Regions from separate parts of the Arthrobacter sp. TS-15 genome, predicted to be linked through region 2. Evidence: predicted binding sites of a transcription regulator. Region 2 holds the regulator's gene; each other region holds the start of a gene.
What was found. The regulator LexA, encoded in region 2, represses DNA repair genes until DNA is damaged. The targets are predictions, from matches to a motif close to TCGAACANNTGTTCGA.
Positions count from the first base shown of each region.

Region 1: a site for LexA is predicted at 5,766-5,781, ahead of EU811_RS18685 (Y-family DNA polymerase). Genes of this name have one in related genera too.
Region 3: a site for LexA is predicted at 7,871-7,886, ahead of EU811_RS13755 (DUF5131 family protein). Genes of this name have one in related genera too.

Region 1 is NZ_SDXQ01000047.1:6,222-16,024, reverse strand. It holds gene EU811_RS18725 (FAD-dependent oxidoreductase) at 1-588, opposite strand, end outside; gene EU811_RS18720 (dihydrofolate reductase family protein) at 796-1,401, shown strand; gene EU811_RS18715 (hypothetical protein) at 1,398-1,994, shown strand; gene EU811_RS18710 (LexA family protein) at 2,259-2,690, shown strand; gene EU811_RS18705 (ArsR/SmtB family transcription factor) at 2,962-3,288, shown strand; gene EU811_RS18700 (cation diffusion facilitator family transporter) at 3,285-4,118, shown strand; gene EU811_RS18695 (DsbA family protein) at 4,115-4,828, shown strand; gene EU811_RS18690 (thioredoxin family protein) at 4,984-5,295, opposite strand; gene EU811_RS18685 (Y-family DNA polymerase) at 5,844-7,142, shown strand; gene EU811_RS18680 (uroporphyrinogen-III synthase) at 7,171-8,328, opposite strand; gene cobA (uroporphyrinogen-III C-methyltransferase) at 8,341-9,375, opposite strand; gene nirB (nitrite reductase large subunit NirB) at 9,385-9,803, opposite strand, start outside.
Region 2 is NZ_SDXQ01000043.1:44,099-53,901, forward strand. It holds gene EU811_RS17640 (MFS transporter) at 1-623, opposite strand, end outside; gene EU811_RS17645 (SseB family protein) at 675-1,586, opposite strand; gene priA (bifunctional 1-(5-phosphoribosyl)-5-((5-phosphoribosylamino)methylideneamino)imidazole-4-carboxamide isomerase/phosphoribosylanthranilate isomerase PriA) at 1,586-2,329, opposite strand; gene hisH (imidazole glycerol phosphate synthase subunit HisH) at 2,539-3,282, opposite strand; gene hisB (imidazoleglycerol-phosphate dehydratase HisB) at 3,279-3,905, opposite strand; gene EU811_RS17665 (histidinol-phosphate transaminase) at 3,953-5,071, opposite strand; gene EU811_RS17670 (LysM peptidoglycan-binding domain-containing protein) at 5,149-5,508, opposite strand; gene lexA (transcriptional repressor LexA) at 5,857-6,600, shown strand; gene EU811_RS17680 (ATP-dependent DNA helicase) at 6,665-8,725, opposite strand; gene hflX (GTPase HflX) at 8,718-9,803, opposite strand, start outside.
Region 3 is NZ_SDXQ01000032.1:11,797-21,599, reverse strand. It holds gene pglX (BREX-1 system adenine-specific DNA-methyltransferase PglX) at 1-1,346, opposite strand, end outside; gene brxC (BREX system P-loop protein BrxC) at 1,346-4,834, opposite strand; gene EU811_RS13775 (DUF1788 domain-containing protein) at 4,839-5,438, opposite strand; gene EU811_RS13770 (DUF1819 family protein) at 5,435-6,064, opposite strand; gene EU811_RS13765 (helix-turn-helix domain-containing protein) at 6,139-6,339, opposite strand; gene EU811_RS13760 (hypothetical protein) at 6,762-7,817, shown strand; gene EU811_RS13755 (DUF5131 family protein) at 8,094-8,846, shown strand; gene tcmP (three-Cys-motif partner protein TcmP) at 8,843-9,803, opposite strand, start outside.

The sequences.
Region 1 (9,803 bases), on a different contig from region 2:
GGAACCTTGAGGACGGGCGTCGGGTCCGGTTCCGGCGTCAGTGCCCGGGAAAGGCACGACGGCGGTGGGGCGGAGGGTTGTGCGGACGGGGCGGACGCCGCGGGCCCGTAGCACGGCCTCAGCCTGGCCCGCTGCAGGACCGTTACCCACCAGGATTCCCAGCGGGCGGCGGCCCACCAACCGGGTGACGTCTTTGACCGCTTCGCCGATGGAAGCGGCGTCATCGATGGTGGAGTAGCTCAGGCCAGATTCGGCGCCTGCCACCGGCGGAAGGGCCGGGGCCGAGCCGGTGGCGATGACCAACTGGTCGTAGGAGAACTCCATGCCGTCCACGGTGGTGACGATCCTTGCGTCGGCGTCAATGAAGCTGGCCGCCTGGCCGAAGCGGACCGAGACCTGGGGGAGTTCGGCGAGTTCCAACAGGGCCTCAGGGCACTCGTCGCGGTTGCTGAGTACTGTGATGGTTCCCCGGAAGGCGCGCTGCCGGGAGTCGGACCCGCCGGCGAGTCGCCGCACCAAGGCCTGGGCCGCTGGGCCTGCGCCTGCAATGACGATGTGGAGGGAAGGTGCGGACGGGATGGCGGACATGTTTGGCCCTTTCGCTCATGTGACCTGCTGTTGTTCATCAGCGTAGGGGTCCGGTTTTTCGCGGGTGTTTCGCCGCTGTTGCCATCTAGGGCCTATCCGTAGCGTGGTGTTTACCGGCCGGTAATAACGTGCGTCACATGTGGGTTCCGCCGGGCCGGCTTCAAGGCCCGTCTGGAGCGGTGATAGTGCAGATGTAATGATGGACGCATGAGCCACGTCACGTGCGATCTGACTGTTTCCCTGGACGGATATGTTGCCGGTCCCAACCAGCGGCTGGAGGAACCGTTGGGCGACGGCGCAGAGTTCCTGCACAGATGGATGTTCGAGGAGCCGGAGGCGAACGCACCCGAGATTGAGGCGATCCTGGCGGCAGGTGCCTTCATCATGGGACGCAACATGTTCGCAGGACCCGGACCGGCGGCGTGGGATAAGGAATGGCGGGGTTGGTGGGGCGAGGAGCCGCCGTATCACGCCCCCGTATTCGTTCTGACCCACCATCGTCGCGAGCCGTTGGAGATGGAGGGCGGCACAACTTTTTACTTTGTGACCGACGGCATTGAATCGGCGTTGGCGCAGGCCCGGGAAGCGGCTGCGGACAAAGATGTAGCGATTGCCGGGGGAGCGCAGACAGCCCGCCAGTACCTTTCAGCCGGGCTCATGGACGAGTTGCGGCTGCACATTTCACCCATGATTCTTGGTGGCGGGGAGCGATTGCTCGACGACGTAGGGAACCTGACGCTTGAGCAGACCGGGGTGCGCGGGACCGGGTTGGTCACGCACGTACGGTATCGACCCAACATAATAGGGTCATGACCCGTTCCCTCCGAGCTGTGGCCAGGGCTGCCATGGTGGCCGTGATCGTTTCTTTCCTGACGGCATGCAACGCGCCGGCGCCACTGCCCGAACAGGACCCCCGATCCATTCCGCACGACGCGGACACCGGGCAGACCATTGCTGAAGCCCGCGAGGCCATCGACGCTATTCCCGGGATTTCCGTTACCGACTTTGCAGGCGGAGGCCCACCTAATGTGAAGGGCAACACCGGTTACGCGGTGGCGTTCGACATTGAGCCCGGGTACACCGTCACCTACGGCGACTTGCTCATCGACTACATCGTCCGCAACGTGTGGGCTGTGGGCGAGGGCTATATGCCCAATACACAGATCCAGATCTCTGCGAGCACCGCCGACCGCGAGCCATTCTTCGACCTCACAGCCGCAGCCGTGGGCTCTGCCTGGCTCAGCCCGCAAACTTCCACGCCCTCGGAGCACAACACCGTGATTATCCCGCTCAGTGCTGATGACCCGGAGGGGGCGCGGAACCTCTCCCTGTTCAAGAAAGACGGTTCCTGGCCGGGCGTCATACCGAAGCCTTTCTCCTATGACGTCACCGTCAAGAGTGGCTGATCCCACGCGACAGCCGCTCCGCGCATTAGAGGCCCCCGCGGCCGTGGTTTGCCTGAGTACAGGGCGTCGAGGACGCTAAGGTCGGCGCCGCTGACACTTGCCTTACCGCTGGCGCGTGACCTTGCGTGTCTGGCGGAACTCGGAACCACAGCACTACCGAGGACACCATGAACCTGAGGACCAGCTTCTCAACGCTGGTGGCAACAATGTCGGGGGTCCGCTGTACACTGAATTATCGAACATATATTCGAATAAAGGTGTGTTGTGGGCGTGATAGTCGGCCCCCGCGTGATAGATGCGGGCTTTTCCCTGATGTCAGTACTGTTGGCACCTATTCCTGTGGCGGCGGGATATCCCTCGCCTGCGCAGGACTATTTTGATGGCCGGATCGACCTCAATGAGCACCTGATCAAGGATGCCACCAGCACGTTCGTGGTGAGGGTGACGGGTCAGTCCATGGAGGGTGCCGGGATCAGTGACGGGGATGAGTTGATCGTTAACCGGGCACTGGAGCCCAAAGATGGGTCCGTCGTCGTTGCTGTCCTTGATGGTGAGTTGACCATCAAAAGGCTGCGCGTCACGCCGTCGGGAGTGGTGCTGCAGGCGGACAATCCCAAGTATCCGGACATTCGAGTGCCCGCGATGTCGGAGCTGACCATTTGGGGCGTCGCCACAACGTGCCTGCATCACATCTGACTGAATCCAGCCGGTGGGGCTTCGCACCCTCTGGGTCGCCAAAGCCCTCCCGGGCCTCTTCTTTCGCACGATGGTGACCGTCGTTGGAATCGCCGGAACATTCTCCCTGCTGGCGGACCTCCAAGTAGCTTTCCATCAAATGGACCCGCTTCTTCAGCCATGGGTGTTCGTCTGATTGGGCGTCGTAAGCGTGAAGACTGGCAGTCCGGGCGGGGTCGAAGAGCTTGAGTACAGAATTGCGTGAATACAGTCATCGATGTACTTTTTTCGTATGGAGACGCTCACTCACGCACCAGTTCTGGCCCGGTTCGGCTATGCGGTGTCGGACCCAACCCGCGCCCGGATCCTTCTGGCGCTCTCTGATGCCCCGTCCTATCCCTCGGATCTGGCAGATTCGTTGGGGGTCTCGAGGCAGAGCATGTCCAACCATCTGTCGTGCCTGCGGGGCTGTGGGCTCGTTGTGGCCGTTCCTGATGGGCGGCGGAGCCGGTATGAACTGGCAGATGCCAGGCTTGGTCACGCCATCAAAGACCTGATTGGTGTCGTCCTCGCCGTGGACCCGGCCTGGTGCGCCCCGGACGGGACGTGCCTGGTATGAGCGCGGTCCTCGAAGCTCCTGCCTCGGAGCGCCGGCTTGTCCTGATGCGTCGCATCCGCCTGTTCGCGGCCGCAACCATCACTTATAACGTCATCGAGGCGGTCGTGGCGCTCTGGGCCGGAGGGATCGCGGACTCTTCGGCGCTGATCGGCTTCGGACTGGACTCGGTTATCGAGGTTACTTCGGCTCTTGCGTTGTCCTGGCAGTTCTCCGCCAAGGACCCGGAGCGGCGTGAGCACCTGACGTTGCGGATCATTGCCATCTCCTTCTTCGCCCTGGCCGCGTTCGTGGCCGTGGACGCTGTCCGCTCACTGACCGGGGCGGGTGAGGCCCAGCACTCAACCCCGGGCATCGTTATCGCTGCGTTGAGTTTGGCGATCATGCCCGTGCTGTCGTGGGCACAGCGACGTGCCGGGCGGGAGCTCGGTTCCAGGACCGCCGTCGCCGATTCCAAGCAAACCCTGCTCTGCACCTACCTCTCCGCAGTTCTGCTGATCGGTCTGGTCCTGAACAGCACCCTGGGCTGGTGGTGGGCCGATGCCGGCGCGGCGCTGGTCATTGCCGGTATCGCCGTCCGCGAAGGTATCAACTCCTGGAAAGGCGAGGCTTGCTGCACTGTCCCGCACGCCGATCACGGCCACGCTGACGAAGATGATGACGACTGCTGCGCGCCCACTTCTGAGGCGTCACCAGTGTCCGCTCCGGTAGTCGTCGAACTCGCGCGCCCAGCCGCCGCAGAGCCAGCGGATACTTGCTGCGCAGGCTGCAGATCGGATGCCGTGGCGGAGCCTGTCAGTGTGAAGCTTGGATCAAAGCCGGCTGATCGATGAGCGCAGTCATTTCCGGCCGAAGGGTCCGCATCGCGATTTGGATCCTTCTCGGCGCGATAGTGGGTGCCGGCGTGATCTGGTACGCAGTGCTTACCGCCAACAAGCCGGCTCCGGCCGCCCCACTCGCGGCCACTGACGCCCAGCTCGTCAGGGAGAACAGTCACCGGGTCACGAGCCCGGCCATCGAGAAAGCCCAGCTGGTCGAGTTCCTGGACTTCGAGTGTGAATCCTGCCGCGCCGCTGAACCCTTGGTGGAGGAACTGAAGAAGGAATACGGGGACCGGATCACGTTCGTCCACCGCTACTTCCCGTTGCCCGGCCACCGGAACTCCTGGACCGCCGCGCTGGCTGTGGAAGCCGCCGCGCAGCAGGGAAAGTACCAGGAGATGGCCTCCAAACTCTTCGCAACCCAACCCGATTGGGGCGAAAAGCGCGACTCCCAAGCGGCTCTGTTCAGGACGTCCGCGCAGGAACTCGGTTTGGACCTGGCGCAGTACGATGCCGCGATCGCCGACCAAGCAACCAAAGACCGGATCAGCCACGACGTCGCCGACGGCAAAGCCCTCGGCGTGACCGGCACCCCTACGTTCTTCCTGAACGGAAAGAAACTCACCCTGAACACCGAAGCCCAATTCCGGCAGCTCCTCGACGAAGCCGTGCGGTCGGAGTCGGGGTCGGAAACACCAGCCGGCGGCGAAGCTAAGGGCTGAGGGGCTGTGACATCAGCGTTGGTTGGGGATGTCCCGTCGGAGCCGTAGCGCGACCCATAGACCGCAGCGACGGCATATGTAGGGTGGGTTCGGAGCCGAGAGCGTGGAGTTTGCTGCGTTGCATCGTTCTGCCGCAGCACGAGCAGGTCGCGGTGTCAGATTCCACTGTTCGTCAGCGCTTCTGCTAGCTGATCGACAGTCGGTAGGCCGGCAAAGCCATCCGGAGTCATGTAGATACGGCAGGCCAGCTCGCTTGCGGGCGCGCCCGCTGGGAAGATGTCGGTTCCGTTCAGGGTGATCGTCGGCGAGCCGGCGAATCCGGTGTTCTCGGTATCTGTCGCTGACTTCAGTACCCGAAGGTGAACTTCAACGTCGCCGCGGCCCACGCAGCTCAGGGCCTCTTTGAGACGCTCGTAGGCTTTGACTGTGTTGGGGCACCCATCAATGTGCAGCAATTCCAATCTCATAGGACCATTGTCTCCGTCATCCCGCGTGCTGCGGTAGGGCCGCTCTGGACCCGTGCGTTGCCGGGGAACAGGGTCCCCCGAGTCTCAGGGTGCTGGACGTTTGTGGGCCTGTTTCTGGCGGCCCGCCCGACACCGTGACGTACCAGCGGGAGCCTGTCAGTCTGTGAAGCCCGGTGAGACGGGTAAGGACTGCCGGTGGGAGTTGTGGCGAGAGGAGTCGAAACTGAGGACATCTTGGTTGCGTTCAGGCAGTGTCCCGTGGGCCACGGGGAAGGACCGGAGCCGCCGGGTGGCCGCGTCCCAGCCGAGCGAATCCAGGCCATCAGGGGTCACCGTTACATGCCCTTCCTTGAGTTCGCGCAAGAGCTACTTGGATTTCCGTACCTCTGGCATCCTGCCTGATCGGACTTTTCCACAGTCCGGTGGGCGGGATGTTTTCTTGTCGGGGCCCGAGGGTACAGTAGAAGCATTCGAATATATGTTCGAATCAACGGCGTGTCCTGCACTGAAACGGGGGCGCGCATGCTATCACCAAGCCAGGGAGTGGAATGTCCAAGCCAGCGCTCATGCACCGCATGCAGGAGATTGCCCATGTGGATATCAACTGCTTCTACGCCTCGGCGGAGCGTGCCTTCAACCCAGCGTTGGAGGGCAAACCGTTGATTGTCCTGTCCAACAACGACGGCTGCGCCGTGACCAGATCGCCGGAGGCCAAGAAACTGGGGATCGGGCTGGGGGAGCCGTGGTTCAAGCTTGCGCCGCGTGCCAAGGAATGGGGGCTCATAGCACTCTCAAGCAACTACGAACTGTACGGAGACATCAGCTCGCGCGTCATGGAGCTCCTGGCCCGGTACTCAGCATGGCAGGAGGTGTACTCCATTGATGAGGCGTTCCTGGGAGTGAAGGGGCAACCTGAAGACCTGTGGGAATTGGGGCGCACCATCAAGGTTGCGTGCCAACGGCACGTGGGGGTTCCAGTTTGCGTAGGTATCGCGCGCACCAAGACACTGGCCAAGCTCGCCAACAAATGGGCCAAGCATAATCCGGCCTTCAACGGTGTGTGCCGTTGGGACTCCATCCCCGAGGCCCAACGCGAAACACTCATGGCGCGGCTCTCCGTGATCGAGATCTGGGGTGTGGCCAGCAGGCTCACGAAACGCCTGAATGCGATGGGGATCTTCTCTATCTTGGACCTGGTCCGGGCCGACCCTGTGGCGTTGAGGGATAAATTCTCCATCGTCATGATGCGCACTGTCTTGGAACTGCAAGGCACGCCCTGCATCCCCATGGAGGAAGAACGAATCGGGCGGGACCAACTGATTTTCTCCCGGTCTTTCTCCACGCCGATCACCACGGCCGCGGAGTTACGTCAGGTGCTCAGCGTCTACGGTCAGATGGCCAGTGCCAGGCTGGCCAAGCACGATCTTCAGGCCAAGTTGCTGACTGCCTTTGCTGCAACATCGGTCTACAACCCCAACGACAAATCGTTCCCCACTGTCAACGTCAAACTACCTATGCCAACCTCGGACCCCGTTCTGCTGACCAAGGCCGCACACGCTCTGGTTCCCAGGATCCAAGAAGGCGTTAGGTACGCCAAAGCCGGGATCATGGTCACTGACCTTCGCCCCAGCGGCAATCAGAAACCATTGGAAATCTTCGAGAACCCGCATGAAGAGCGGGGCATAGGCCCCTTGCTGGAGCAAGTCAGCAAGCGGTATGGCCGGGGCTCCATCGGTTTGGGCCATGCGGGCATCAAGGGCGGCCCGGACTGGTCCATGAAACGGGACATGCTCAGCCCCCGCTACACCACCAACTGGGACGAACTTCCCCTGGTGAAGGCGGCCTAGCGTGGTAGGGAAAACCGTGGCAGGAGACCTAAGCCCGCAACCGGTAACCGCGCTTCACCACGGTTTCCACGAGCTTGCCGTCCGGAAGGGAGGACCGCAGCCGGCTCACCGTCATGTCCAGGGCGTGCACAGAGCCGCGCAGGTCCAACAAATCAGAGAGAGCCTCCCGGGACAGTACAGCTCCACCCGCACCCAGCAGCGCTCGTAACAGCAGCAGGGGAGCCGGTGCAAGGTCCACCACCTCGCCGTTAATCCGCAAGCAGCGTCCGCGCAATTCGATGGTGGCGCTCTTTGTTTCCAAACGCCGTACGTGGTTCAACGAGAGATGTTCGGTCACCAGCCTGATCAGCGCACCCATGCGGTACCGGTCGGGAATCAGTGGCGTCAGCCCGGCGTCGACCAGCGGTTGTGCGGTGACCGGCCCAACGGCCGCAACAGTTACCGGACCCTTCAGGGCTTCGATGAGCTGGCGGTAGAGGCCCATTTCGTGGGCGGTGCTCCACATCGCATCCACGGCGGGGGCGCTGGTGAACGTCAGGACGTCGAGGTTGCCACCCACCACGGCTTCGATCAGCCGCGGCAGCTTGTCTTCGCCGTCGGGCTTAACCCAGCGGTACGGGGTCACGGTCAGGACCGTGGCGCCGGACATGCGGAGCCGTTCCAACTGGCGGACGTCGGTGTACCCGTGCAGCTGCACAGCGACGGTCTTGTTGCGAACGCCTTCGGCCAGCAGCATGTCCACCAGAGTCGCGGTGGTTTCGTCACTGCTGATTCCGACGTCGGCAAGACCGGCCGCCCGCACGGCGCCGCGGGCTTTGGGGCCACGGACGAACATGCGGCACGCGGACAGCGTTTCCAGGAGTTGCTCGCCGATGCCGAAAGAATCTGCGGCTTCACACCAGCGGCGCATCCCGTATGCCGTGGTGGCGATGCAGATGTCCGGTTTAGCCGCGATGATGGTGCGGGTGTCCTCAATGAGGACCATATCCTCCTGCACCGGGGCGATCTTCAAAGCCGGGGCGTGCAGCACGCTCGCGCCGCGACGCTCCAGGGCCTCAATGAGGTCCCGGGAGCGGCGGTGCGAGGTGACGCCAATGCGGAAACCGTCCAGCGGCGCTTCTACGGCTTCGGAAGCTTCCGGCGCGGCCGTAGCGTCCTGGACTTCGATGGCATGTGCAACAGTCATGGGTTCTTACCTTCAGGCTTCAAGGAGCGAAGCCGCGAGTCGGCTCAGTTCAGCGGATGCTTCGGCATGGTTCCGGTTGGCTTCAGCAACGCGGACCACCTCGCCGATGACCAGTACGGCCGGGTTGCTGCAGCCGGTGGCCGCCGTTTCGATGGTACCGAGGTCCGCGATGGTGGTGCGCTGCCCCGGGCGGTAGCCACGTTCCACCACCGCCATGGGCATGTCCGGCCTCATCCCTGCCCGGCGAAGACCAGCGGCCAGCTGCGGCAGGGTACCGATGCCCATGAGGACCACGATCGTCCCGCCGAGGCCGGCAAGATGGGTGTGTTCCTTCTCGGTCAAGGGGGCATGGCCGGAGACCACGGTGAACATGTGGCTCACTTCGCGGTGTGTCACTGGAATGCCGGCTGCGGCGGGCACGGAGATCGCGCTGGTGACGCCGGAGATGACCCGGACGGGAACACCGGCTGCAACACAGGCCGCCACTTCCTCGCCACCACGGCCAAAAACGTACGGGTCCCCGCCCTTGAGCCGGACAACGTTCTTGCCCAGCAGTGCAGCGTCCACCATGAGCTTTTCAATGTCCCGCTGAGTTACTTTATGGAGCCCGGGCTGCTTTCCCACGTCCACGAGTTCTGCAGAGGTCAGATCGGCCAGCTCCTGGTAGGGAGCGAGCCGGTCATAAAAGACGACGTCGGCATCGCGCAGTGCGTCCACGGCACCCACGGTGAGCAGGTCCAAGGCCCCAGGGCCCCCACCCACCAGGGTCACATGGCCTTCGGCTCCGGGAGCAGGCTCAAACGCAACGGGAACCCCGGCGTCGCGGCAGCGTTCCACCAACGGCAGCCAGCCGGCCCCGCCGTCGTCCACTACGGCCACCAAGAAAGGGCGCTCGGGCAGCTGGCCGTCACCTGACATGCCTTCGGGGGAGCTGAGCCGGTACACGTTGGCGCCGGCCTTTTGGTAGCGGCGGACTGCTTGACGGGCCGATTGTTCATTTCCCGTGACCAGGACGTCGCGGCCGGTGAGATCAATGGTGAGCTGCATGGTGAACCCCTAGTTTTCTACGCCGACGGTTTCGCTGCGGACCGGGATGGTGGAAGCGATGAGCACGCCGCCCTTTTCCTCGTTGGTGGCCGGACGGATCTGGCCGCGCTCCGGTACGAAGGAAATGGACTCGTCTTTCTGGTTGGGGGCGTTGACGAAAGAACGGAAACGGCGGAGGCGCTCCGGGTCCTTCAGGGTCTCGGCCCACTCGTCCTCATAGGTGTCGATGTGCTTGGCCATCGCCGCCTCAAGCTCTTCAGCGATGCCCAGGGAGTCGTTGACCACTACTTCTTCGACGTGCTTGATGCCGCCGTCCAGTTCTTCCTGCCAGCGTGCGGTGCGCTGGAGTCGGTCTGCGGTGCGAATGTAGTACATGAGGTAGCGGTCGATGTACTTCAGCAGGGTTTCGTCGTCCAGGTCCTTGGCCA
Region 2 (9,803 bases):
GCTGCAGCCCGGTCCGCGGACTCCTGCGGAGTACAGACCGCTTCGCTGCGGGTGGGCGGGTTGAACCACATCAGGAACAGCCCGGCCACGGACACGGAGACGCCCACGGCCGTGAGCCCAATAGCCGAAAAACCGCTGGTGGCGACGATTGCCCCCACAGCCGGCCCGATCATGAAGACCAGCTCGGTGGCGATGGAGTCGAGGGCGAACGCCGAACGCCGCTGCTCGCCGTCGACCATGACGCCCAGAGACTGCCGGACGACACTGAAGATCGGCAGCGTGAAAAGGCCGCCGACGAACACCAGCGGCAGCAACCACTCGTAGGAAACATGCGGGACGATCGACCAGATGACAGTCTCCGACACGACTGAAGGGATCAGCGCCTTGCGGAGGCCCACCATGTCTACGCGGCGGCCGCGCCAAGGAGCGCCCAGCGCAATGCCAATGGTCATGACAGCAGCTGCTGCACCGGCGGCGGCATAACCCTGGCCAAGTGTGAGCACGATGTGCAGCGTGAGCAGCACGCCAGCAGCCGAGTGCGGAATGCGGGCAATCATGCCCACTATCAGCAAACGCCGGACAGGTCGGATGGACAGCATCTCTTTATAGAGAGCGAAGTTCACTGGCTAAATCCTCTTGTTCCCCAGGGCAGCCCCGGGGAACCGGTACTGCCGTTAATACTGCGTGGGCTCCTGTGCTGCACGCTGCAGTTTTACTTCCATGGAATCAACGCTTTCGGCAAAGGAATCCATTTGCGCCCACGCCTCGTTCAATTGGGCAACGAGAGTTTGCACTGCTACGGCGTCGAGTCCATCCTCAAGGAAAAGAACAACGCGTAGTTCCGGCCCCGCACCGCCTCCTGAGACCTGGCGGCCATCGGCCGTCAGCGACGCAACACCGCCGCCGGGTTGCGTCTCAAGGCGCCGGACCGTTTGAAAGGCCGAGACCGTTGAAGCGAGAGCTGACTCCAGTTGATCATCAAGGTATGACGGCGTCCAGTCCTTCTGCTGGGCAAGGGCCCACACGGCCGGGCGCCGCACAACAAAGGCAAAGTCGGAACCGGGATCCAGCACCAACAGCTGCGCGCCCTCGGATACCGCCGAAAGCGCCGCACGCGCGGCGTAAACGGCAACCGGCCGGGCCTCCGAGTGCCATGCCTCGAGAGCGGCTGCGGAGGTAAAGACCGGCATGGCCGTGCGGCCATCAGGAGCCTTCAGTGTGACCAAAGCCATATCCGCTTGCTTGTCAGCGTGCAGGCCGTCAACGCCTTCTGCTTCTTCAGCCAACTGAGCAACTACCGGAACGAAAACCCGTGCCGTCGCCAAGGAGGCCACAACGTCTGCCTCGCTGCCGGTTCCGTTGATCAGAGCCGCGACGGCGGCTACGTACCCGGGGTCCGCTGAGCCGTCGTCGTCCTCAAAATTGTGGATCTTGGCGTCGTCACCGCTGAGGCTCCTACCGGCCCAGGGCTGGCCTGCAGAGTCCGTAGCTCCCCCGGCGCCGGCCAACGCAGCCGCGATGTGGCCGGGTAGCTCGCGCCTGGCCTGACCTTGATCCCCGTGCTGGCGACCTGCGTTATGAGGCATCAGCGGCGGCCGGCAACGTCCAGTGCTTCGGGCAGAGTAAAGGCACCGGCGTAGAGAGCCTTGCCAACAATCGCACCTTCAACACCCAGCGGGACCAGTTCGCGCAGGACACGGAGGTCTTCCAGGCTGGAGATACCGCCGGAGGCGACCACAGGCTTACCGGTCTTCTCAACCATCTGGCGCAGAAGTTCCACGTTCGGCCCCTGAAGAGTTCCATCCTTGGTGACGTCGGTGACTACATAACGCGCACAGCCGGCATCCTCGAGGCGGGCAAGAACCTCCCAGAGGTCGCCGCCCTCCTTGGTCCAACCGCGTCCGGCAAGCGTTGTGCCGCGGACATCAAGGCCGACGGCGATCTTGTCACCAAAGCGGTCGATCGCACGGCGGGTCCACTCGGGGTTCTCCAACGCCGCGGTTCCAAGGTTCACGCGGGCGACACCCAGTTCCAGTGCACGCTCAAGAGACTCGTCATCCCGCAGTCCGCCGGAGAGCTCCACCTTGACGGCGAGCTGCGACACCACCTCGCTGATGAGCGCGGCGTTGTCTCCACGTCCGAAAGCTGCATCGAGGTCCACCATGTGCACCCATTCGGCACCGGCGTTCTGCCAGTTCAGTGCTGCTTCCAGCGGGGTCCCGTAGCTGGTTTCCGAGCCTGCTTCTCCTTGGAGGAGGCGGACCGCTTGGCCGTCAACAATGTCAACGGCCGGCAGGAGTTCCAGAACGGACTGGGCGGAGGAGGTCATGTGTGTCCTTGAAGTTCGAAAAGGGTGATGCGGCTAGTTGAACGACTGGTTCAGTTTCCCAGCGTCAGGAGATAGGCGGCCAGGAGGGACATCCCTGCCAGCACGTAGAAAGAAATAGAAACCCAACGCGGCCTTTTCTGCTGATGGAAGGAGATCCCCCCACCTACCAGCAGGCCGGCGAGGCCCATAAGTAATACCGACCACCACATCTAAGCGGCACCGCTTCCGGATTCTTTCGAAGCGGGCTTACGGAGGCTATCCACCCAGTTTCGCAGGAGCCGGGCCCCGGCATCCCCTGACTTCTCCGGGTGGAACTGCGTGGCGCAGAGCGGGCCGTTTTCCACTGCGGCAATGAAGCGTGCACCGTGCTCGGACCACGTCACCATGGGAGGAGCCATACGGGGCTGAACGACGTCGAAGTTCCACTCCTGGACTCCGTAAGAGTGCACAAAATAGAAACGTTCCTGTTCAACACCTTCGAACAGCTTTGAGCCTTCGGGGACGTCCACGGTGTTCCAACCCATGTGCGGCACCACTGGAGCGGGAAGGAGCTCAACCTTGCCGGGCCACTCAGCCATGCCTTCGGACTCGGTGCCGTGCTCAACTCCGGCTTCGAAGAGAACCTGCAAACCCACGCAGATGGCCAGCACAGGACGGCCACCGGCAACCCGACGTCCGATCATGCGGATGGCATCAACGGACTTGAGTTCCTTCATCACGGTCTCGTAGGCACCAACTCCGGGCACCACCAGACCATCAGCGTTGAGCACGTCCTCAGGCTTGGAGCTCAACACCACGTGCGCGCCCGCACGTTCGAGGGCGCGGACGGCAGAGCGAACGTTGCCCGATCCATAGTCCAACACGGTGACGGTTGGCTTGCCTTCAGGCGACTCCGGCTTTACGGACGCTATGGCGTCGGCCACGGCTCCATTGTTCAGAATCTGGCCGCTCATAGTGCGCCCTTAGTGGAGGGAATGCCCTCCACACGGGGATCGGACTCAACAGCTGCACGCAACGCGCGGGCAAAGGCTTTGAACTGGGCCTCAACGATGTGGTGGGGGTCGCGGCCGGCCAGGACGTTCATGTGGAGGCAGATTCCGGCGTGAAGCGTAATTGCTTCAAAAACGTGACGGGTCAACGATCCCGTGAAGTGTCCGCCGATCAGGTGGTATTCCTGTCCGGCCGGCTCGCCACCGTGCACCAGGTAGGGTCGTCCGGAAACATCAACGACGGCGTGCGCCAAGGCTTCGTCCAAAGGAACCGTGGCTTCACCAAAGCGACGAATACCGGCTTTATTGCCCAGTGCCGTTCGGAGGACCTCGCCGAAGGTAATGGCGACGTCTTCCACCGTATGGTGGGCGTCAATGTGGGTGTCGCCAGTAGCTTTGACGGTCATGTCAATCAGGGAATGCTTGCACAGAGCCGTCAGCATGTGGTCGTAGAACGGAACCGAAGTGCTGATATCCGAGACGCCTGAACCATCCAGGTTAATCTCCACCAGGACCGAAGACTCACTGGTGGTGCGCTCCATGCGCGCGGTGCGGGCAGCGGTCGGCGCGGCGCCGGTTTCGCTCATTGGGACATCCTTATACACGGAGGGGTGGGTTAGGTCTAGGAACAAGTTTAGGCGTGGTGCGGCGCGGTGCCGTCCAGCAGGGCTTCCAAGGCCTCCAGGAACGCAGTAGTTTCCGGCTCGGTTCCAGCGGTGACACGCAAATGCCCCGGGATACCGACGTCGCGAATCAACACGCCGGCGTCCAGCAGGCCCTGCCAGATAGTGTGTGGATCCTCCAGTCCCCCAAAGAAGACGTAGTTGGAGTCCGAAGCAGCAGGCTGGAGGCCCATGCGGAGCAGTTCAGTCACAATCCTGTCGCGCTGGACCTTGATGTCCTCGACGTCGGCCATGAGGGCTTCGCGGTGATTCAGCGCAGCGAGGGCCGTTGCCTGCGTCACGGCAGAGAGGTGGTATGGGAGACGGACCAGCCTGATGGCGTCCGTGACTTCCGGGGCTGACGCCATGTATCCGAGCCTGGCGCCCGCCAAAGCGAATGCTTTGCTCATGGTGCGCGAGACGATCAGACGCTCGCGTCCGGGCAACAGGGTCAGGGCGCTCGGCGTGTTGTCGTGTGCGAACTCGTGGTAGGCCTCATCCACGATCACCATGGCCTGGCTGGCTTCGCCGGCCTCGTAAACAGCCTCCACCACGTCCAATCCCAAGCCCGTACCTGTGGGGTTGTTGGGCGAGCACAGGAAAACGATGTTGGCGCCCGTTTCCCGGACCTGAGCAGCGGCCGATTCGGCGTCCAGCCCGTAGTCGTCCGCGCGGACTCCGCGGACATACTCGGTGTCAGTGCCACTCGCGAGCAGGGGGTACATGGAGTACGTGGGAGGAAAGCCCAATGCCTTGCGGCCGGGTCCACCAAAGGCTTGGAGGATCTGCTGCAGGACCTCGTTGGATCCGTTGGCCGCCCAGATGTTGTCCGGGGAAAGCCCGTGGCCAAGGTACTCGGCCAAGGCTTCACGAAGTTCGGTGAACTCCCGGTCCGGATAGCGGTTCAGCCCGGTGGCCGCAGCGGCCACGGCCTCAGTGATGGCGGCTTGGACATCTGCGGGGACGCCATGAGTGTTTTCGTTGACGTTGAGCAGGATCGGGACATCGAGCTGCGGTGCGCCATAGGGGCTCAATCCACGCAGGTTGGTCCGAAGGGGAAGTCGGTCAAGTCGCTCAAGCTGGTCACTCACCAACCCAGTTTAAGGGGCGGCCGGGACTGCCGACTAACTGTGACGCCCGACCCTTGATTTCTGCGGGTGCCGAGGGATCAGTTTGCAGGGACGAACAGCTGCTGGCCGGGCAGGATGCGGCCGCCCCGGAGGTCGTTGAGCTGGATGATCTCGGCGATGACGTCGCGGGGGTCACGCTCGGGAGCGGCAGCGCCGGCGATGCCCCAGAGGGACTGACCTGGCTGGACTGTAACAGTGACGGCAACAGGCGGACGCAGTTGGGACTGCGAGTCGGCTGCCTTGGCCGGGGAGTTGATAAATCCGGCAAGACTCAGCAACGCTGCAACCAACAGCATGGCCGGGATGCCGAAGAAGACGATCCGTCCCCTTCGGGTCAGGCGCAGGCGAGCGGGTGCCTGGGTAGTACGGAAATCAGCGAACGTAGTGACTGCGGACATGAGCTGAGCCCTTCTGAGCTATTGCCACGCTCCGGGATGCCCGGTGCCTGGCTGCCAATTCTTTGTGTTCCCCTGGGCCTGCCCCGGATGTTCGAACGCTTTGTTCGAACATCCAGCTTCAGCATCAGGTTTATAGAACACATATTCGAACCTTGCTATGACATTTTTAGCACTTATCAACGAACGGTGTCGAGACTCGCTAGAACAAATGTTTGATAAACGCCTGTGCCTGCCCTACGTTTGAGTGAAGAAGCAGCACTGTTTCAGTGGAACAGGAGGGTCTGACATTTTTTGCAGACCCGACACCCCTGGCCCTCATCAGGGCGGAATGGAAAGGCATTGGCGAACATGGCAGCGAAAGCCACAGGCGGAGGGGCACCCCTGCGGAGCCAACAGCCTCAAAAGAGTCCCAAAAGCCTGACCGTCCGGCAGAAAAAGATCCTGGAGACCATCCAGAGGTCAGTCAATGACAACGGCTACCCTCCCAGCATGCGCGAAATCGGCGACACCGTGGGTCTGGCCAGTTTGTCCAGCGTCACGCACCAGTTGTCCCAATTGGAGAAGCTCGGCTACCTCCGCCGGGACCCCAAGCGTCCCCGCGCCATGGAAGTGCTGATGCCCCTAACCCTTGATGGCGGGCCCATCCCCGGTGTGGACGCTCCGACCACCCTTCGCAGCGCCGGTGGCCTGGCCGTCACCGAGCTAGCCAGCGCCAGTGATACCGCCATGGTCCCCTTGGTGGGGCGCATCGCGGCAGGTGGACCGATCCTGGCTGACCAGACGGTGGAAGACGTGCTTGCACTCCCACGGCAACTCGTGGGGCATGGCGAACTGTTCATGCTGAAGGTGGCCGGCGATTCCATGATCGATGCTGCTATCTGTGACGGCGACTGGGTGGTGGTCCGGCGACAGAATGATGCCATCAACGGCGACATCGTTGCCGCCCTGCTGGATGATGAAGCAACCGTGAAGACTTTCCGGCAGCGGGACGGTCACACGTGGCTGCTCCCCCAAAACACCCAGTACGAGCCCATCCTCGGAGATCAGGCCACCATCATGGGCAAGGTCGTCTCGGTACTGCGCTCTCTTTAAGCGCTCACGCCCTTTAAACGCAGCTTCCCGTGGACACCAGCAGGTGTTCACGGGAAGCTGTGCATTACGGGGCTTTAGCCGAGCCCAGACGTTCCAGAACGCCTCGAACCACCGACCGGTCCGTGGTGGCCCAGAACGGCGGCAGGGCGGCACGTAGAAAGCCCCCGTAGCGCTCGGTCGAAAGCCTGGAGTCGAGTACCGCGACCACCCCTTTGTCTCCCGTCGAGCGGATCAGTCGGCCAGCGCCCTGCGCCAGCCGAATGGCAGCGTGCGTGGCTGACACGGCCATGAAACCGTTCCCGCCCGATTGGGCAACCGCCCGGGAACGGGCAGTCATCAGGGGATCGTCAGGACGTGGGAAGGGAATGCGGTCAATAACCACCAGTCGGCATGAGCCACCCGGAACGTCTACCCCCTGCCACAGGGACATGGTTCCGAAGAGGCACGTATCTGGCTCGTCCGCGAATTGCTTCACCAGGGCCGCCATGGTCGATTCTCCCTGACAGAGAATGTCCACATCCAGCCGGAGCCGCATGGCATCGGCGGCTTCTTCGGCAGCACGCCGCGAGGAGAACAGGCAAAGCGCTCCGCCCCCGGACGCCCGGATGAGGTCTTCCAATTCGTCCAGCGCCTCCGGCGAAGTACCGCGGCCCGGTTTGGGCAGGTGCTTTGCCACGTATAGAACACCCTGTTTGGGATAGTCGAAGGGCGATCCCACATCAATGCCCGTCCAGCTCGGCGCGCCGTCTCCAATCAGGCCAAGACCACCCGCGGCGGGCTCGAAGGCCGAGCCGATGGCCAGGGTCGCAGAGGTCAGCACCACAGTATGGCCGGCAAAGAGCCCCTCTCGAAGCCGCCCTGCCACACTGAGCGGGGCAATATTAATCAATGCAGGAGCTGTCTCGTCCGGCGGAGAATATCCCTGCTGGGGGTCGAACGTGCTGTTCCGCGAGAACCAGACCACTTCGCGGTTCTCCTTCGAGGCGAGCATCCGCTCGCACAGTTCCAGGATGAGCATGAGCCGTGAGCGCGCAAGCTGCCGTCCGCCGTCGACCGCGTTTGAAGAATCCGTCTTCGAGTCCGAGAGCGCGGCGCGCGTGGCGTCCCGCAATTGGTCAAGGCAATCCAGCTGTTCGTCGTTGAGGCCGTTGGGCAACAGACCGTTGGGCACGCCAGCTATGGCCATATCCAAGCTGTCCGCAGCTGCGTTGAGGGCGTCCACGGTGATGGCCGTATGCTTGCGGGCACTTGATGCCGCCGCGTGGACCATGGCCACGGATAACTGTCCTGAAACGGCTCCGGTTACCCGGTCCTGAAGCTCGTGCGCCTCATCAACCACCACGACGTCGTACTCGGGCAAGACAGCCAGGCCTTCAAAGGCGCTGACGGCCAACATGGCATGGTTGGTGACTACGACGTCGGCCTCACCAGCCCTTGAACGGGCCAGCTCACTGAAGCACTCTTCTGCCACGGGGCACTTCTGGGCACCCAGGCACTCCATGGACGTGACGGAAACCTGCCGCCACGCCCTGTCGGTGACGCCGGGCATGAGTTCGTCGCGGTCTCCGGTAGTGGTCTTCTCCGCCCATTCCCTGAGGCGGACCACTTCCTTGCCCAGCTGCGATTGGGGTCCACCCATGGAGGCAGCAAAGTGAGGGACGCTGGTGTCCTCCCCCAGGGAGAACAGCTGCCCTTCGGAGGGCTCCTCGCTGGGGAACCCGCCTTCAAGCTTCTGCAGGCACACATAATTGGCCCTGCCCTTGACCAACGCCACGTTGACGGGGCGCTCAAGGGCAGGGTTGATGGTCTCCAGCAGCCGGGGAAGATCACGGCCGACAATCTGGGTCTGGAGTGCCAGGGTGGCGGTGGACACCAGCGTCGGTTTGTTGCTGTCCATGGAGTGAGCGATCAACGGAATAAGGTAAGCCAAAGACTTGCCCGTTCCCGTTCCCGCTTGAACCAGCAAATGCTCCCCGGTTTCAATAGCCCGGGTCACATGCTTGGCCATTTCATGCTGACCCGCACGGCTTTGTCCGCCCATGCCGGCAACAGCCCGGTCCAACAACTCGAGGGTGGCTTTCTCCCCCACCGACTTGACGGCGTCCGCCGCCACCTTCTCAACCATTGCTGACGAATGACTCCAGTTCGGCGGCCAGGCCTTCGCGCACCATGACCACTACGCGGGTCCCGTTCTCCTCGTGCTCAAGGCTGAGGATTTCCGAGTCGGAATTGTGCAGTTTGTTGATCATTTCCCCGCGGTCGTAGGGAATGAGCAGTTCAAGGCGCACGCCCGGCCGGGGAATGGATCGGCTGATGTCTTCCAACAGTTCGGCAATGCCCTGGCCCGTACGGGTGGACACCACTGCGTGGCGGGGTTCCTTCTGCTTGAGGCGCTCCACCACAAAAGGATCCGCGACATCGACCTTGTTGAGGACGATGATTTCAGGAACCTTACGGGCATCCACTTCGGTGAAAACGGTCCTTACAGCAGCGATCTGGCCCTCAGGATCGGGGTGTGATGCATCCACCACATGGAGAATCAGGTCTGCGTCCGCCACTTCCTCCAATGTAGACCGGAAAGCCTCAATCAGCTGGGTGGGCAATGAACGAACGAACCCAACGGTATCTGCCAGGGTGTAGCCGATGCCATCCGGAGTTTGCGCCTTGCGGACCGTGGGATCCAAGGTGGCGAACAGGGCGTTCTCCACCAGGACACCGGCGTCCGTGAGGCGGTTCAGGAGGGACGACTTGCCGGCGTTCGTGTACCCGGCGATGGCGACGGACGGAACAGCATTACGACGGCGGTTGGCGCGCTTAGTCTCGCGCGCCGGCTTCATCGCGGCTATTTCGCGACGCAACTTGGCCATGCGGGTGCGGATTCGCCGCCTATCGAGTTCGATCTTGGTTTCACCAGGACCGCGCGAGCCCATGCCGGCGCCTGCTCCACCCACCTGGCCACCGGCCTGACGGGACATGGAGTCACCCCAACCACGAAGCCTCGGGAGCAGGTATTCGAGCTGTGCGAGCTCAACCTGGGCCTTGCCTTCGCGGCTCTTGGCGTGCTGGGCGAAGATGTCCAGGATCAGTGTGGTCCGGTCGACTACCTTGACCTTCACGATGTCCTCAAGGCCGCGTCGCTGTGACGGGGCAAGCTCCGTGTCCACTACTACGGTGTCTGCGCCGGTGGCGGCGACGATGTCCTT
Region 3 (9,803 bases), on a different contig from region 2:
GCCAACTCGATCGTGCCCGCCTTCAGCATGTCGTCACTCGCGTCTAGCGTATCGAGATGGTGCGCGAGCCGGGCGGTTACGTCGGGATTGGGCTGGATTAGAGAACCGAGGGTGTCGGCCTTGGCAAACTGGTTCCAGAACGCTTCCTCCTCGCGCCGGTCACCACTACGAGTAACGAGGAAGTCAATTTCGTCCGGTCGGAACCAGATGGGTTCAATCACGCATATGCTCGGCGGGACCTGCTTGTTGAAGAACGTGCGCTGTTTAGCCCGAGCCTTCATTGTCAACGCGAAGGCTGCGAGGGCTCCCGCCCGCGGGTCGATCTCTGTGCCGAAGAGGTTGTTTGCAAGGATAAGCCCGGGGATCTCGGACGGTGCGTAACCCTCCTCTTCGTAGATGATGTAGAGCAAGTCGAATGCGTAAGTGAGCATGTGCCCCGAGCCACAGGCGGGGTCAATGATCTTAAGCTCCTCCGGCTTACTGATCTTGAGGTAGTCGGTCTCCTCATCGACCGGAGCGATGTAATAGTCCATCTGCTCAGCCAGGCGCGAGGTGGGCCGGTTCAGCAGCCAGAGGTTTCCGAGTGAGTTCTCGACGAGGTAGCGGACGATCCAGTGCGGGGTGAAGAGCTGGGTGGCAGCGGGAATCTCAACCGCGCCGGCCTTCCGGCTCTTCTTGAACCCGGCGAAGACCTCGTCCTTCCGCTCCGAGATATAGAACTGGTAAAGCCAGCCGATGACCTCGACGTCCTCGCAGACCTCTTCGGTGAGCACGGTCGCGGCGCGGGCCAGGACAGAGTCATCGGCGAGCAGGTTCGCGGGGATGAGCAGTTCGGTGTAATCGCCCTCCCGCTCGAACATGAACGGCATAGAGCGGTTCCAATGGCGGCAGTACTCAGCAAGCAGCAGCGCGTACGCCTCGCCCTGCGGGTCGTCACTGCGGCGCGTGCCGTTGAGCAAACTAGTGACGGTCTCAGCCGTGCGCTTGTTCGTCACGACCGTGCTGTCGATGTTCCCGCGCTTGGCTTCGGCAAGAACCTCGGGCTGGCCTCCCTTGTGGCCCCGTTCGGGCGAGACGACGCCGATGCCCGTATAGCCGTTGGCGTCCATGAACCGCAGCGCGATGATGCGGTTGAACCAGGTGTAGGCAACCTTGTCAGCTACCGTGTCACGGCCGTTGTTGCCGCCGCCGGCGGTGTAGACGGCCTTCTCAAGTGCGGCGATGGCCTTGGGCTGCTCCTGGCGCAACTCTTGCGATGCGAGGACGACGGAGATGCGGGCTGTCACTTCGCGGATGATAGCTGTGCGCGCCCAGGCGGCGAATGACTTCAGCGGTGCGGTTTCCATCAGAGTGCGATTCGCTTTCCGTCGTTGAGCGTGTTCAGCAGCGCGCTGCGGAGCGCATCAAGGTACCGGTCGACGTCCTCCGGGTTCTCCAAAACACCGTGGGCACCGGGCACGGTGATCGTCCTTACCGAGATGGTCTGCCTAGGCGCTGTCGCAGTGTCGTCTTCGCCGCCCGTGGGCCGGGCAGAGGATGCGAGCTGGTCGAGCAGCGCCGGGTAGGTGTTTTCCTCGAAGCTGTTGCCCTGCTCGCGGATGAGCGCGATCTGCGGTTCATTACGGACGCGTGCGAGGATCTGGTCGATTGTTCGGTTGACCCGCTGCTGTGCTTCCTCGGTGGCATTGCTGTAGTAGGCGCTGTCGAGTACCTCGTTCTTGCGTCCTTCGATAACCTCTATGACCATCCTGCGGTTGGCAGCGAGTGCCTCCTCGACCTGCGCACGGAGGGCGTCTGCGGCCTGCTTGAGTTGGGTCATGCGGTTACCGCGGAAGGCGTTCGGGTCGTCCAGGATCCGCTTGACGACATCAGCGTCGCTTCCTTGGGGCAGGTAGCCGAGGTTGTTCGCGTTCGCGGCGAGCAGCGCGCCAGCATCGTCGTAAATGACCTTCTGGCCGCCGCCCAGGAACGACTGGATGGGGTCGATAACGCTCTCTTTGGCGTCGAGCAGCTCGTCGCTAAGACTGAACTCAACCAGGTACCAGTCATCGGGCTTGCCCACGGCCCGTTCGATCAAGGCGATGGGGGCAGCCAATTGCTCCACGAACGGGTACTTCGACCCGTTCACCCGAGCCTTCAGCTCATCGAGCTTTGCCCCCAGCCTTTCGCTGCCGTGTCGGGCCAGCTCCAGCGGATCTTTCGGTGGGGTGGCCTCGTCGAAGAAGTCGGAGCAGAACTTGCGGAACGACGCGACCTTGCGCTCCTCGAAGAGCTTCTGCGGGCCGAGCACCGCGTGCGAGTGCTTTTGCGTGTTGCGGAGTATGGCAGCGACCTCGGTCCGCTTCAGCACGTTTCCATCGACGGTGACCGTGATCTTCGAGTTTCCAACGAGCCAGGCGATGACGACCTCTATCGAGGCGAGATCCCATCCGTAGGGCTTGGTCTGGAATGCATCCACGATCGTCGTGACCGTTACCTGCTCACCGAGCCGGTCGCGCTGCAGCACGAACGAAAGTACCTCATCACCTGGGACAGCCAGCATCGACAGCGCCGAATCATCGAACATGCCTGACAGGTCCGGGTTAGCGAAGGTGGCAACCTGCTGCTCGCTATACGTAACCCCGCCGAGCAGGCTGAGCTGGGTGTAGGTTCGGCTGATGAGGTCCTGGAAGCCGTCGGTGACGCGCGTGATGGCGTCTTGCGAGGAAGAGGTCACGTCGGCGGCGTTGATCACGAGGGCAGCCTTGCCAACTGCCCGGCGGACTCGCTCGATGAGTTCCTTCTCGCGCTCGACGTTCTGCGTCGCCTTCGAGCGCAGGATTTGGTCCTCGATTGCGGACAGCGAAGTCGTCTGCTTGCGCTTGGTGTACTTCTCCGTCTTGATCAGCAGGCGCAAGTCCGAAAGTGCACGCTCATCGGGCTCCAGGATGACGCGCAGCTCGTCCTTGCCCGCACTGTGCATCCGGGTCTCTTCGGGGCCGAACGGGTACTCCGGGCTGATGAAGTGGATTGTCAGTTCGCGTTGCTGCCCGTACACCTGATCGTCAAGCTTGTATCCGAATGCGAAGTCCTGTCCGTTCTTGGCGTACCGCAGCTTGCTCTGGCGAACGACGTCACCGGAAACGATCTTGAACAGACGACCACTGACCTCCGAGGCGTCGATATCGACGTTCTTTATCTCCTCCTCGATGACCTGCTCTTCATTGGTCAAGTATTCGTAGAGGTTGCCGTTGCGCTGCACGTAAGTCTGCGTCTCCAGCAGCGTCAGTGCCTCCTGCACCTGCTTGGACAGTGCGGGCAGGTCGAGCCCGAAACGGTCGTAAACCAGCACGGTCAGGTTGCGCGGGGTGGCGTGGAAACCCTCGACGTACTTCACCAGGAACAGCGCTTTGAGCAGCCGCACAGCCAGTTCGTTGTCCAGGTTGCGCTCGGCAACGTCGATCGAACGCTGCGCGGCTGACTTCAGTGAAGCGCGGATGCCCGCAAACATGTGGTCGAAGGTCGCCAGCCTGCCAACCTCGACGTCGCCGACGCCCTTAGCGACCTGCTGCACGACGCCGAGCATCGAGCGTTCACCGACTGAGCTGTTGCGGCCCTCGAACACGTTGTGGTCAGAGATGCCTTCGATCGCCGCCTGGAACAGCGGGAACTGGTAGCTGACGAACGGGTACGTGCCGACAAAGTGTGCCTCGTCGGTGTAGTTGCGGTATGTCTTCGCGCCGTCTACGAAGTCGAACAGGGTCTTGAAGTTGGCGTGCTGCTCTGCATAGATCGAATTCAGCGCGGCCTCGCCCGCCTCGTTCTTCTCCAGCAGTCGCTTGCGGATGACCTCTTCCACATCGGCGCTGGTGAGCTTTACACGGGTGGCGAACCGGGCTTGAATCTTGGAGAAGTCGTTGCCTTGCTGCCTGGTGCGGTCGCCGACGACCTTGTCCATGTCTTCCTGGGAGGTCACGAACACCCACGCCCGGCCCTGGCACTTGGTGTTGAGCGACTCGGCGATGGTCTGGAGGTTCAGCATCAGGTGCGTGTTCGATCCGATGAACTGGCCGACCTCATCGACGTAGAAGTTCAGCCTGTAGCCGTCTTCTTGCTTGTCGAGCCACGCCTTCACCTCGTCGGCGAAGTCCTCGATGGAGACCGAATACTCGTTGCGGTATTTGGTGAGGATGTTGGCCGGCGTACCCTCGGTTTGGCCGCTGACCTCGGCGTACGCCTTGGCCACGTTGACCTCTTCGAGCACGCCCTCTTCACGTCCCTGCGCCCAGTCCCGCCCGGAGATGCGGGCGTATGCGGCTTTGAACGCCTCGTACTGGCCTCGATTGTCCAGATCCCGCTCGAACCGGGCAACATGACCCTGGTTACCGAAGTAGCCGCGGCTCTCATCGAAGACCTTGACGAACACCTTCAGCAAGGCGTCGGTCTGGTCCTTCGTGATGAGCGTAGCCTTCTGGTCGATGTTGAACAGGAGGCTCTTCGCCGGGATCCGCTCAGCCTTAGTCAAAAGCGCCGGCAGAAACGCATCCTGCGCCTTGGACCGGAAACTCTCGGAGACACGCGCCCGAGGGAAGTCCTGGCTTTCCACGTCGCCGAGGAGGTGCGCAAGCAACTTCAACAAGTGCGACTTACCGGAACCGAAGAAGCCCGAGATCCACACGCCGTTGGCGTTGGTGTAGTCCGTGTATGCCTCAAGCAACAGCTCCATGCCCTTGGCTGCCTCGTTGGTCAAGACGTACTCATCAACTTCGGTACCTAGATGCGCGGTGTCGTCAGCCTTGATGACACCCTCTATCGGGCGCTGGACGTCCTTGGCGAAGATCTGGTTCAGATTCATCGAGTCAAGCCTCCTGTTCCAAGATGTTCTTGGCTCGGTAGTACTGGTCGTCTTTGAGCCGACCGAACAGCACCAGGGATGACCCCAGCGTGTCGGACTGCTCGTAGCGGCCGGGGAAAAACATGAGCATCGGCTTATCGGTCACGACGCTCTGCAAGTTGTGCAGCACGTTGTGCGAACGAATGTACGGGAATACCTCGCCTATGCCTGTGAGGAAGAAGATGTCGAAGTCACCCTCGTCGAGCTTGGCGCGAATCGCGGACGCGATGTGGAGCTGCGGGTCGAGCATCCCCTGGAGCAACTCACGGAAGTCGGCCTTATCCTGCTCGGGTTCGAGCGCGATCAACCGATCCCAGACTCCGCGTTCCTTGAGAATCTCCACCGACAGATCGTAGAGGTTGACCTCGCGGACCACGATGCCCTTGTTCGCGAGCCGGTTCTTGATGCGCTTCTTCGATCCCGCGACCCCGAGTGCATCCTCGGGTTCGTAGGGGTAGATGAAGAACGGCACCTCGTTGCTCAGGCCCTCCATCTGGAGAAATCGTCTGCCACTGAGAACAGCGAACAGGTGCTCTTCCTGGTTAGATAGCTCGGTCCGTGTCACGACTGGGCCCTCCTGGAAGCAGTATCGGTGGTCGGGAAAAAGCGCAGGTCATTCGGAGTACCCGCCGCCAAAGCCCTGGCGACGCGTTGAGACATCACGGCCTGCTGTATGCCTCCGCCGTCGGTAAGCAAGCCCGCCTCCATAAGCATCCGGAACAAGTTTGAACGCAACTTGCGCCGCGTGGATTCCTTGAGTTCAGCCAGTTCGGTGTGCCACAGAGACTTGCCACGCATGAAGCTGTCGAAATCGTCATGTGTGAGCGTCGGAGTCAGCAAGAGAAACCGCTCTCGTACGACCTCCTCAGCGAACTCTCCGATAAAGTCATATCGACGACAGGCCGCCGCCCACATCAAGTGCCCGCGCTCCGTTGACGTTGCCTCGATGAGCAGTTCAATCTCGTCGCCCGTGAGAACGGCGAGCCGCTGGACAATCTCTCGCGCGAGCCTGGACCCAGAGGCAAGCGTGCGTGCTTGCAGTAGGTTCTCCGCGGCGATCTCGGTTCGGACTTTTGCCCACTCGCGCTCTCGCAAATAGATGGGCGCAACGATCGCCGCCTCATGCAGGAGGAGGGCACCACTGGTAAATGAGAGCGCATAGCGCTGCGCTGCGGTATGTTGCTCGATCACGTGTCACCCCCCTTTCAGTTTTTCAGGCAAGTAGTTCCGGCTTTGTCCGAGAGATATTCCTTCAGCTGCGGCCGTCAGCTCGACTTCTCGACGTCGCTCGATGCTGCAGTGCCACCGCTGCGGACCCACTCATCGACCTCGCTTGCCTGGAACTTCCAGAGCCTGCCGACCTTGTGGGCCGGCATGCGTTTATCACTGATCCACGTGTAGACCGTGTCTTTCGTGATCCCCAGGTGCGCGGCAATGCCATCGGCGGACAGCCATGGTTCGGCCACGGTGCAGCCTCCAGTCGGGATTGGAACGTCGAATAAAAGCCATCCTAGCTTCAACTGCACGTCTTCTTAGGGTTTGACTGGGTTTGAACGGGTTAAGCCTGCATGAGTTGCGAGGCTTGACCTGCAGGACATCGTCCGGAATATCACGTTAGGCTGTCGCAATGACCGAACTCTGGATCGCGTTGGCAGTCGCAGTCGTCGTATCCGCTGGCGGGCTCCTTACTCTCACTCTTCGCAGGCACAGAAGTGCTCGCGGAGACAACGCGGCAAGAACCGCACTGGCGGCTGAGCCTTCGCCGAGCGAGACCTTGGCACCCGTTCAGGTTCTCCCCGCTTCGGGGATCCTGGTTCCAGAGGCCGTCTTGTCTACAACCGGTGCATCTGTCTCAGTCGAGCAGGCCCTTGAGGTCGCTTCAATTCCCATGGCGTTCGAGTACTATCCGATCACCGACATTGAGCTTACAAAGTACAAGTCGGTTCCAGTGAATGCGGCCCTTCAGCAAGCACTCACCAACATCGTCCGTGCAGTGGATCCAAAGAGTGCCACACTTTTCAAGGTAGTGCTGCCGAAGGGTGCCGAGCTTGTTCGCGCGGTTGGAACCAGCGGGTTCCGCGGATTCGCGCGCGGACCCGCCAGTATCTCAGCTCAGGCCGTCCTGTACCCGGTGGGGGTGGGAGGTGCAGCGATTGCTGGCTGGCCGGTCTTGGCAGTGGGTGCGTCGGTGATGGCTATTGACATGCTGGCTCAGCGAGAACAGCGAGTCCATCAGCGGCGGGTCGAGACGATCCTGGGACGTCAGGAGAAGCGATACGTAGACACGCGTATTGCGGCCCAGCGGACGACGGACAAACGACTGTCTGCAGCAATCAGTTCCATACTCGACGGCAATCTTCCCGATCTGGACGTTGTACAGCAAAAAGCCGGAGAGGAGTTCCACAAGGCGGACGTATTCTTGGAGGAAACCTGGTCCACCATCCAGTCACTCCTGAAGTCTGACAGCGCCAGCGGTGCCGTCGACTATCGCAAACTCGAAGAAGCCCTAGGTGGCAAAACGAAAGATCACGACCACTTCTTTCGCGAACTTCACTTCGCTCGCGCCGCTGTCGCTCTCGGACGAAAAGCTCTTCTCGCAGACGCCACGAAAGCAGCGCTTGCCGATCCTGATAACCAGTACCTTGCGTTCCGAAAGTCTCTTGAGCGACACGCAGCGGATGTGAAACAAGCTGAGAGTCTCGAGGCTCAAGTAACGCAGGCGCTCACCACGGTGGAGCTCACGGGTCGCTGGCGAGAAACCAAGAAGTCGATCGCTGGCCGGCAGGCAGCTTTTCGCGAACGGGTAATGCCTTCACAGATCGATCTGCCCGATACCGTGCAGTACCTCGCGCTTCCTTCCGGTGAGATCCATCAGCTCGTGCAAGTTGATGTCCCCTTCGACGAGGAGGCAGAGGCTCAACAAGCGAATGGCGTATCACCATGATCAACGCGCCGCGATGGGGCATGGACTGATCTTCTTCTTGCCTGATCGCTCGGTCGAGCAACAGTTCGTTGGGGATACCGCGCCTGGATTCGAAAGTCCAATCGGTAGATCTCACGGCACGAGCGGCGTGGTGCGAAGCCATACGTCGCTCGTGCCGTGAGATGATCGGGCCAAGATCTAGATCCATGCGCCGGTCGGATAACCGCGGTTCGCGCGACGATCAGCAACTGCATGGAACGCATTGCTAGTCGCAGTGGTTATGAGAAGGGTGAGACTGTGTCGACGAACAGTGGGATTGAGTGGACTGAGGTGACATGGAACCCTGTCACAGGTTGCGATCGGGTCGCTGCAGGGTGCGATAACTGTTACGCTCTGGCGCTCGCGAAGCGTCTGAAGGCCATGGGTGCGGAGAAGTACCAGACCGACGGTGACCCCCGGACCTCCGGTCCTGGATTCGGGGTCACGACGCACCCGGCAGCATTGAAGCAGCCCCTTAGCTGGCGCAAACCCAAAATTGTCTTCGTGAATTCGATGAGCGACTTGTTCCACGCCAAGGTTCCGCTCGACTTCATTCGCGACATCTTTGACGTCATGCGCCAGACACCACAGCACACCTACCAGGTGCTGACCAAGCGGGCACACCGGATGGCGAGGGTGGCAGACAAGCTCGACTGGCCAGACAACCTGTGGATGGGAGTCTCGGTGGAGTCGTTTGATGTCGTCGATCGCATTGACTACCTTCGAGCTGTACCAGCCGCAACACGATTTCTGTCCTGCGAACCGCTCATCACAGCATTGCCGACACTGAACCTTGAAAGCATCGACTGGGTGATCGTCGGTGGCGAGTCCGGTCCGCGCGCACGACCCATGGATCCGACCTGGGCCGAGGACATCCGCGACCAGTGCCTTGAAGCCGATGTGGCGTTCTTCTTCAAGCAGTGGGGCGGGCGGACGCCAAAGGCCAACGGACGCGAACTCGGAGGGCGCACCTGGGACGATATGCCGCGATTCGCAGCAGCGTTAGCCTAGCCAGCGGCCTTGCGAATGACGTGTTGATAAGACTTGGCTCCTTTGGTGGCGAACTCGATCTCGCCTGACTTCACGAGCGCGCGAAGTGCGGCCGAGAAGGCCGTCTCCTTGGCCTCGCCGTAGAGATCGCCATAGACCTCCCGGACGTGGTCGACGACCGCCTTCGGCCGACCGTCCGACACCAAAGAACGCAGATTGTCGGTGATGTGTTTGGTCGCCGAGTCGTGTTCCCGTTCGAACTGATCTGCGACAGTGTCCCAGAGCATGCCCTCACGTTCGTCGGGGTCTGGTCCGAGGCAGTCGATCCATTCTTCCCGTGCCTTTGCCGCGGCAGCTCCGAACACCCAGAAGCCATACGGAGCCTGGGTGAGGAAAATCAAGTAGTACACGGGCTGGTGATGAACCTGCCGTCGCACCGGCGCGACGACGCTGCCATAGTTGGTGCCGGCCGCGAGTCGTCGGGCGTACTCGTGTGCGACGGCGTCCGCTGCCGCCTCCCAGGAGGTTCCGCCGGAAGCCGTGTGCGCGTGCAATGCCACGTCACGCCACCATTGACCTCCGCACACCGCGTCAGCTTTGGCGACGCCCCCAAGGCCGAACTGCCCCTTCTTCAGCTGTCCGCCAGCACGGCGAATGAGGTCAGCGTTGAAATTCAGCAGTACCTCTGTGCGAGGCCATGAACCTCGTTTATGGAGTACGTCCTTGATCGAATCCATAGGCAGCCCCGCGCCGCAGGGGTCAAGGAAAACGAACAGGCTCGCGCCGGCGGCGAGCCGCCTGACCTCGTCGAGGTGCTGCCCGCAATCCCCGTTCCGGCTGTCAACATGGATGCCACGGTTACGGTACTCATCGGCCACCTTGTCGAGAGACACAAAGTCCTCACGGTTCCTCTCCACAAGGAAGAGGTCGATCGTCGTGGAATTCTTAGCCTTCTGAGCAGCGATCATCATGCGCTCG